Regions from separate parts of the Viridibacillus sp. FSL H8-0110 genome, predicted to be linked through region 1. Evidence: riboswitches for the same ligand, from Rfam matches in the RefSeq annotation. Region 1 holds a riboswitch; each other region holds the start of a gene.
The links. A riboswitch is a leader RNA that binds a small molecule or an ion and turns the genes downstream of it on or off. The one in region 1 is predicted to bind lysine.
Positions count from the first base shown of each region.

Region 2: linked by a shared signal. The riboswitch ahead of MHH98_RS20285 (amino acid permease) and the one ahead of MHH98_RS21645 (transporter substrate-binding domain-containing protein) in region 1 are both predicted to bind lysine.
Region 3: linked by a shared signal. The riboswitch ahead of MHH98_RS05215 (aspartate kinase) and the one ahead of MHH98_RS21645 (transporter substrate-binding domain-containing protein) in region 1 are both predicted to bind lysine.

Region 1 covers NZ_JBBOPJ010000001.1:4,368,094-4,371,384, forward strand. The annotation lists gene MHH98_RS21635 (amino acid ABC transporter ATP-binding protein) at 1-81, opposite strand, end outside; gene MHH98_RS21640 (amino acid ABC transporter permease) at 104-847, opposite strand; gene MHH98_RS21645 (transporter substrate-binding domain-containing protein) at 911-1,765, opposite strand; lysine riboswitch at 1,902-2,083, opposite strand; gene MHH98_RS21650 (hypothetical protein) at 2,203-3,291, opposite strand, start outside.
Region 2 covers NZ_JBBOPJ010000001.1:4,097,842-4,101,132, reverse strand. The annotation lists gene MHH98_RS20295 (CynX/NimT family MFS transporter) at 1-636, opposite strand, end outside; gene MHH98_RS20290 (aminoglycoside 6-adenylyltransferase) at 784-1,650, shown strand; lysine riboswitch at 1,774-1,952, shown strand; gene MHH98_RS20285 (amino acid permease) at 2,060-3,291, shown strand, end outside.
Region 3 covers NZ_JBBOPJ010000001.1:1,053,954-1,057,244, reverse strand. The annotation lists gene MHH98_RS05220 (YslB family protein) at 1-115, shown strand, start outside; gene MHH98_RS05215 (aspartate kinase) at 176-1,408, opposite strand; lysine riboswitch at 1,533-1,714, opposite strand; gene uvrC (excinuclease ABC subunit UvrC) at 1,774-3,291, opposite strand, start outside.

The sequences.
Region 1 (3,291 bases):
TACAGAGAAATCAATGTCTTTAAGAACTTCATGAGTGCCAAAGGATTTGCTTAGATGTTGTATCTCGATTACATTTTTCATAAGTCTATCTCCTTTGTCCGCATCATGCTTTTTTGCCTTCCATTTGTTCTAGATCATCAATCATTTGATAGTTTTGTGGACCATCTAATCGTTTTTCAAAGTAGTGTAGAATTTTCGTCACTACGAATGTCATGATTAAGTATAAAATACATGCTACAAAGAATGACTCGAAATATCTGAAATTATTCCCCGAAACAGATTTTGTTTGGAAGTATAGTTCTGTAACCCCAATTACATTCAATACTGATGTATCTTTAATATTCATAACAAATTGGTTACCTGTTGCAGGTAAAATATTCCTTAAAACTTGTGGTAATACTACATGAATCATAGTTTGCCAATGATTCATACCAATCGCTTGAGCTGCTTCAAATTGGCCCTTATCTACTGAGATAATACCGCCACGTACAATTTCAGCCATATACGCTCCTGTATTAATAGCAACGATAAAAATTGCTGCAAACGTGCGGTCCATATCTACACCAAATGCTTGGGCAGCACCATAGAAAACTACCATTGCCTGAACAATCATTGGTGTACCTCGGAAAAATCCTACGTATATCCCAAGAATTATATTTATTAGTTTTAATACAATTCTTTTTAATCCTCTTTCAGGTTTAGGAATCGTATTAATAATACCGATAAGTAATCCAATGATTGCACCGAAAACAGTACCAAGTGTTGCAATTAATAACGTCATCCATGCCCCGCGAAGGAACATTTCCCAGTTTTCTGTTGCTATACTTATAATCCAATCAATACTCATACTGTTCCTCCTTCAAAAGCAGTAATACCGACTGCTTCATATGCAGCCGGTATCCGTCATACATTATTTTGCAGCTGGTTGGTTTGCAATCGCTTTATCCATAATTTCTGTACGCTCTTCTTCAGAGATACCTTTTAAAACTTCATTAATTTTATCTTTTAATTCGCTATCTTTTTCAATACCTACAGCAATTGCTGTATCTTCTTCAGACGCTTTAAAGCCATCTGTGAATTCAACCATTACAAATTTATCATTTGCAGCTGAAGAACTAATACCTTCTGGACGTTCAGATACATAACCATCAATCACACCTGATTCAAGTGCTACACGCATTGCAGGGAAGTTATCCATTGCAGCTTGTTTTTTAACACCAGTAATTTGATCTATTACATCATAGTGTGTTGTATTTAATTGACCTGTAATTTTGGCACCACTAAAATCCTGGATTGATTTAGCTTTCTCGTATTTACTGCCCTTTTTAACAACCATTACATAATTAGATGTATAGTAGTTATCAGTGAAATCAATTGTCTTTTTACGCTTTTCAGTTGGAGACATACCCGCCATAATTGCATCAATTTTACCTGAAGTTAATGAAGGTACTAGACCGTCCCATTCTGTTTTGACGATTACTAGTTCTTTTCCTAAAGATTCTGCAACTCTTTTTGCAATCTCAACATCATAACCGCCAGCATATTCTGCGTTACCAGAGATTTTCACGCCGCCGTTTGAATCATCCTTTTGTGTCCAGTTAAACGGAGGGTATCCCGCTTCCATACCAATTGTGAATGTTTCTTTTTTTGTTTCCCCTTCAGTAGATGCACCTGATCCCGAACCTGCATCTTTAGTTCCACAACCAGCTAATAGTAAAATAGCAAGTAGTGTCATAGCAGAAAAAATTGCCCATGTTTTTTTCATATTATATTCTCCCCCTCTAAATAATATCCTTAATTTTCTTCAAAATACTAAAAAAGGCTATTGTACGTATAAAAAACGCGCCCTGAGATGAACTCAGGTCGCATTGTACAATAGCCTAAATCCTCTACTTATCCCTAAATGAGATAGCTCAACTCAACGAACTAGGACGTTCATTGAGACAGTCCTGCAGTTATTAACTACAGACCCAGCAAGTAACATCGAGTGTATTACAAACTTCGGCGACATCTCCTTCTCAATAGTTTCATAGTTTCTCAAGCTCCACTAAAGACTAATAGATATCGCGCCTCTACCTCACCCATTAACAAGTGAGGTTGTATTCAATTATCATTGTACACAGTCTACAGTAACGAACTTTCAGTGTCAACACACATTTTATAAAATACTCAGAATACTATCTTTTTTCTTACAACTAGTTTTTAGCCTCTAACAATATCTGACCCAGCGTACGTAACTTCACCTGTCGTAGCATTAATCTTATCAATTACACCATTTTCAGAAGGTGCATTAATAGAGTAATTTAAGCTGTATATTGTCATTTCATCATCTTCATCTATCTCTTCAAAACGTGAAAGTTTCATCTGCAAACTCTGTTTATATATAGTATCCGCTTCTTCTAATGTAATCATTGGTGTAGTATTCACACCTCGAATAGCCTCCATATTTAATGCGCTATACAAACATGAACGAATAATTCCTGTATGTATACCTACCTCAATTAGAACGGAGTATTTGTCTAATTTGTATCCCTGGAAAAATGGGATAAAAGTAAACATAGTTGTTGGTTCATCTTCATGTTCGTCTTCATGCTCGTCTTCATCATATTCATCCACATTGAAGAGATCATCATCCGAATCATCGTCAAATTCTTCTGTATCATCATTCAATACAGATTGTTCTTCAAGCATGTATTTATGGTGTATGTCACCCGCAATAATCTCTAAAAATTGCATTGCATTGTCTTTTAATTGCTCAAAAGGTAACTCAATCTTTGCTTCTGTATCCCATTCCACATTAGATTCATAGTTAGCGCCTGCATCATCAAAATGTAGTACTTCGATTACAGCTTCTGCATCTTCACCTTTTTCATCTAACTCTTCCGTAACATACCAATATAAATTACCCTCTTCTTCACGTAATACATATTGATCAGTTGCACCCAATAATTTTGGTAATGCCTTCGTCACTTGGACAGGTGTAACAGCAAATTGTTCAAGCTGTGATTCACTGAACAACTGACTTGCTTTTTGAACTTCCCCATCAACAGTAACACCTATATAATCTCGAATTGGTTGATAAACCAATTCAAATTCTCCTTGCTCTTCATTTTCTTCGATTCCTAATTCCACTAATGTCTCTTTACATAAAATTTCTCTAGCTTCATCTTCTGTTACTTCCACTTTTGGATATGTAAGTTGATAATATTCTTGGAATATTGTAGCCGCTGTAATAGTGCCATATGAATTAATCTCTATAACTGCACCAGAATTAGGTAAAGGGAGTTTTAA
Region 2 (3,291 bases), 270 kb from region 1:
GTGTTCTTTATTAGTTTCAGAGCCAATATTAGATTCAGACTTAGATTTACGAATTTGTGGGACCCAAACAATAATAGCGATTATTGCTAAAATGAACCAGATACCTAACGCAATTCTCCAGCCGAGTTCTCCGCTAGCAAGTGGATAGCTAATACCAGCTGCTAAACTTGCAGATAGATTCATCGAAACAGTGAAAATTCCTGTTAGTAACCCAACTTGTAAAGGGAATTTTAATTTAATCAAACTTGGTAACAGTACATTTCCAAAAGCAATTGCTACACCGATTAGAGAAGTACCTAATAACAGTGTGGATGTGGTACCTAATGATCGAGTAAGAATCCCTACAGCAAGTAATGCTGTTGAGAATAGTAAAGTACGTTCTATGCCAAAGCGCTTTGAAAATTTTGGCGCTAATGGTGAAATAGCAGCAAAAGCAAGCAAAGGGATCGTTGTGATAAATCCTGCTAATACATTTGAAATATGAAGACCATCACGAATGAATGAGATAATTGGACCTACAGAAGTTAAAGGAGCACGTAATGTAGAAGCAATGAAAATAATCCCAATTACAAGTAGCCAAACTTTACGATTCCATTTTAGCTTGTTGCCATTTTGAACAGCTTTATTTGTTGCCAATTGTAACTCCTCCTATTATATATATTTATAAATCTTATAATATTTTAAACCTACTAATTGACAAAGGTTAATTATATCAAAGAAAATTGATAATTATAATAAGATGGCTCAAAATAAAATCACCAATTTAATACGGGGGTATTGATGATGAGAACAGCGCAGCAAATGATGGATTTAATCCTAGATATAGCGAAAAATGATGATCGCGTACGCGCGGTTTGTATGAATGGTTCAAGAACAAATATGAATGTGAAAAAGGATCCCTTTCAAGATTTTGATATCGTTTATATTGTGACGGATATCAAATCATTTACTAACACCCCTTATTGGGTAAATATTTTTGGAGAGAGAATCATTATGCAAACGCCAGAAGATATGGTGTTGTTTCCTCCTGAACTTGGTGGGCGCTATACATACTTGATGCAATTTTCGGATGGAAACCGAATTGATTTGATGCTTATCCCTGTCGAAGAACAAGAAGAATATTGTAAGGAAGATAGTTTAACCACAATCTTGTTAGATAAAGATGGGTCACTTCCTAAACTCCCTTCACCAACGGATGTGAATTATTGGGTGCAATGCCCGACAGAAGAACATTATAAGGATTGTTGTAATGAATTTTGGTGGGTTTCTACATATATTGCGAAAGGTTTATGGAGAAAAGAAATGCTCTATGCACAAGCACATTTTAATAATACGCGTGAAATGCTGATTCAAATGCTTTCTTGGCAAGTCGGAGTGCAAACAGACTTTTCTAAAAGCGTTGGTAAAAATGGCAAGGACCTAGAGTACCTGTTACCAAAAAAGGTGTGGGAGCAGTTACTCGCAACATATAATAATGCTAGCTATGATTCAGCATGGCAAGCACTATTTACTATGTGTGATTTATTCCAAAATACAGCAACAAATGTTGCTAGCATGCTTTCATTCCAAGGTTATGGAGAAAGTGTGATAGTGCTCAATTACTTAAAACATATTCAAACGCTACCGAGTGATGCAAAAGTTATATTCTGAAGTCTTAACAAAAATTAACTTAAATTGTTCTAATATTCAAGATAATTTACATCTTGAATATAGAACACTCTTGTATTATAATGGGGACATATTAAATTAATATATTGCAATGCCTCATCCATTCGATGAGGTAGAGGTCGCGGTATTAAAAAGTAAAATGGATGAGACGAAAAGCGTCGGGGATTCTATTTGAAAGGGAATATCGCCGAAGTGATTATAAGCTTTTTCTTATAATCATTGGGGCTGTTGCCGAAAGGTGCAGAACTGTCACGTCTTAGCAGGCGTGTTGAGCTATCTTTATCAAGGTTGATGGGCATATTTCGATACCATCGCATATTCCTTGTGATGGTATTTTTTATGACATCAAGTTAACCTTCTTGCAATGAAAAATGGAAAGAGGAGATTCTTAATGAGTAATAAAAATAATGGCCAAAGCGTAGAAACGCAAGGTCTTAATAGAGGATTGAAAAGTCGTCACGTGACGATGATTTCACTTGGAGGAACAATCGGTACAGGGCTGTTCTTAGCAAGTGGTGGAGCTATCCACGAAGCGGGTCCAGGTGGAGCGTTATTAGCATATTCTTTAATTGGTATTATGGTGTTCTTTTTAATGACAAGTTTAGGGGAAATGGCAGCATTTATGCCTGTATCAGGTTCATTTAGTACTTACGCATCTAAATTCGTTGACCCAGCGCTTGGCTTTGCTCTTGGTTGGAACTACTGGTATAACTGGGCAATTACGATCGCAGCAGAAATTGCAGCGGTATCATTAATTATGAAATTTTGGTTCCCAGACGTATCATCATTTGTCTGGACAGCAGGATTTTTAGTAATCATCTTCACTTTGAATGTCTTATCGATTAAAAGCTTTGGTGAAAGTGAATATTGGTTTTCACTAATTAAAGTCGTTACAATTGTTGTCTTTATCATCGTTAGTTTCTTGATGGTATTTGGTTTGATGGGTGGACAAGACCCAGTTGGATTCAAAAATTTCTTCATTGAAGATGGTCCATTCCATGGTGGTTTTTTCGCAATGTTCGGTATTTTCTTAGCAGCAGGTTTCTCATTCCAAGGAACTGAGCTACTTGGGATTACTGCGGGTGAAACAGATGATCCAGGAAAAAATATTCCGAAAGCTGTTCGTCAAGTTTTCTGGCGTATCCTTTTATTCTACATTTTAGCAATTTTAGCGATTGGCTTATTAATTCCATTTACTGATGAACGTTTAGCTAGTAGTGATATTACAGTTAGTCCGTTCACATTAGTATTTGAAAATGCAGGTATCGCGTTTGCAGCTTCAGTTATGAATGCGATCATTTTAACGGCGATATTATCTTCAGGAAACTCTGGTTTATATGCATCTTCACGTATGCTTTGGGAGCTTGCTAAAGACGGTAAAGCACCAAAAATGTTTACCAAACTAAACAAACGCGGTATTCCGATGGCAGCACTAGTAGCAACTTGTTTAGTTGCTTGTGTATCATTCATTGCATCATTCTTCGGTGATGGTGTTGTCTATATTTGGTTGCTAAATGCCTCAGGTATGTGTGGGTTTGTGGCTTGGCTAGGGATCGCAGTAAGTCATTACCGATTCCGTAAAGCATATATCATACAAGGTCGCGATTTAAACGAATTACCTTA
Region 3 (3,291 bases), 3.3 Mb from region 1:
AGCAGCTCAACAAGAGAAAATCAGTGGTTTCTTAACAGAATGCTACGACGAAAAGAAAGCAAAGCGTGGGCTTGTACGATTCCATGTCAAATGGGATTTAAAAGACCAACTATAGAAAGAAGCTGACTAAATATCTGTTCAAGATGGCTAGTCAGCTTCTTTTTATTTTATTTAATTAAACTTGAATTGCTAGACTAGCTGCCAATTCAAATTCATCATGTAATGCGTTTGCAGTTAGCAACATCGACTCTTGTGGAATGACAACAGAAATTTTAATTTCAGAAGTACTTACCATTTTTAATGTAATGTTTTCTTTATGTAAGCGATCGAACATTTTTGCGGCTACGCCAGGATTAGATACCATACCAGAACCTACAATCGATACTTTAGCTACGTCCTCTTCATAATTCACATGACAATAACCAATTTTAGATTTATTAACTTCTAAGACTCGAGCAGTATCTGCTAAATTTTCTTTTGTAATAGTAAATGATACTGAAGGCTCTACCCCTTCGAGAATAGTTTGAACGATAATATCAACGTTAATATGATTATCAGCTAAAACTGTGAAAATATTGACTAAAGAACCTTTATAATTCCCCTCGTAACCTACCGTTACTCGAACAATATCTGACATAAATGCTACTCCACGTACAACTAAATCTTTTTCCACTTCTACTTCCTCCTTCATAATTGTTCCTTCATCTTCTACATAACTAGAGCGAACTGCTAATGGGATATTGTAGTTTTTTGCAAACTCTACGGCACGTGGATGTAAGACACCTGCCCCTAAATTTGCTAATTCTAACATTTCATCATATGACAGTTCTTGTAGTTTGCGAGCTTTAGGAACATAACGTGGATCTGAAGTGTACACACCATCAACATCTGTATAAATATCACAGCGCTCAGCACCTAATGCTGCAGCTAAAGCAACTGCTGTCGTATCTGATCCTCCGCGACCTAGGGTTGTAATATTGTTATTACTATCGATTCCTTGGAAGCCTGCAACTACTGCAACATGGCCTTTATCCAACGTTCTTCGCACCTTTCCAGACTGAATTTCAACAATGCGAGAATCACTCGGAATTGCCTCCGTTAAAATTCCAGCTTGCCAACCAGTGAAGGACTGCGCTGATAACCCTAAACTTTGTAATGCAATCGATAATAATGAGATAGTCACCTGCTCACCTGTTGTTAAGAGCGTATCCATTTCTCGTTTCGATGGATTTGGCATAATTTCATGTGCCATTTCTACAAGCTTATCCGTCGTTTTGCCCATCGCTGAAACAACAACGACAATATCATAACCCTTTTCTTTCTCTTTCTGAATGCGCTTTGCCACATGCAATACGCGTTCAATCGTTGCAACTGATGTACCACCAAATTTAAAAACTAAACAACTCACCCATAACCTCTCCCTTATTTGTTATGACGACCGTATTCACAATGACATCTTATGAAAAAAGCAGCCTTTCACACGTTTAAGTGTGAAAAGCCGCCTCGTAGCATGCACGTTCAAAAGAACATTCATGTGAGATAGCCCTCCAGAACCGAAACGGATCTGACAATTCTACACTTGTTAAATGCAGAACCAGTAATAAATTGGAAATAGTCAATTTATCACTTCGGCGGCCTCCCCTTTCGTCAGCAGTCATAGGATCTACTCATCCTCTTGCTGATTACTCTTGAAATCCGCGCCTCTATCATCACTAAATAGTGATTATTTATAATAGTAATGTTACCTTAACACAATTTTCAGATTACTACAATTTATTTTTCAGAAAAATAAGTAAATATGGTTTGAGCTAGTTTTTTTGGTACATTCGCAGCTACTAATTCTTCATAGGATGCCTCACGAATTTTTTTAACAGATCCAAATTGTTTGAGAAGCTGTTGCTTTCTTTTTGGTCCAATTCCTTCAATTTCATCGAGAACAGATGTAATGGCATTCTTTTCATGTAATTGGCGATGGAAGGTAATAGCAAAACGGTGAACTTCATCTTGAATTCTTTGTAAAAGATAAAACGCTTCACTCGTTCTCTTCAACGGAATAATTTCTGGCGGCGAGCCATACAGCAATTGAGAAGTTTGGTGTTTATCATCTTTTGCCAAACCTGCAATAGGAATATCTAAACCAAGCTCATCTTCTAAGATTTCTCTTGCTACTTCCATTTGTCCTTTCCCACCATCAATAACGATTAAATCGGGTAAAGGTAAGCCATCTCTTAATACACGAGTATATCTTCGGCGAATGACTTCTCGCATTGCACCGTAATCGTCGTGCTTTGCTGCAACTTGAATTTTATATTTTCGATAATCCTTTTTGCTAGGCTTACCGTCAATAAAAACTACCATCGCTGAGACGGCGTCCGCTCCAAAAATATGGGAGTTATCAAATGATTCTATGCGAAGCGGTATCGCAATATTCATCGCATTTCCCAATTCTTCGCAGGCACCTATTGTTCTTTTTTCTTGACGCTCAAGTAACTGGAACTTCTCAGAGATAGCAATTTGAGCATTTTTACTCGCTAAATCAACAAGCTCTTTTTTCTTTCCCCTTTGAGGTATCGTCACTTTTAAATCAAGTACTGTAGCTAGAAGGTCTCCTTCAATATTAGAAGGTATAAAGATTTCCTTTGGCTTGATATGTTCTGCCTGTTCATAAAAGCGCCCCACAAATGTTAAAAATTCTTCCTCAGGATCTCGATAAATAGGGAATAACGAAACATCTCTTTCAATCAACTTTCCTTGTCTTACAAAGAATACTTGGATACACATCCAACCTTTATCAACCGCATAACCAAAAACGTCACGATTCGTTAAATCCGTAAGCGTAATCTTCTGACGTTCCATGACAGTTTCAATATGTGAAATTTGATCTCGATATTCTTTTGCTCGTTCGAAATCTAATTTTTCAGCTGCATCGAGCATTTTTGCATTTAAATCTTCTTTGACTTCTCCGTACCCACCATTTAGGAAACTCGTAATACCTTGAATGATCTCTTGATATTGCTCTTTCTCAACTTCTTTTACACAAGGAGCTAGACATTGTCCTAAATGATAGTATAAGCAAACTCGATTCGGTAAATTTGTGCATTTCCTTAGCGGATATAAGCGATCAAGTAATTTTTTCGTTTCATTTGCAGCAAAGCTATTCGGATAAGGCCCAAAATATTTACCATTATCCTTTTTTATTTTGCGGACAATAAGCAGTCGCGGGTGCTTCTCATTCGTTATTTTAATATATGGGTACGTCTTGTCATCCTTCAGCATAATGTTGTATTTCGG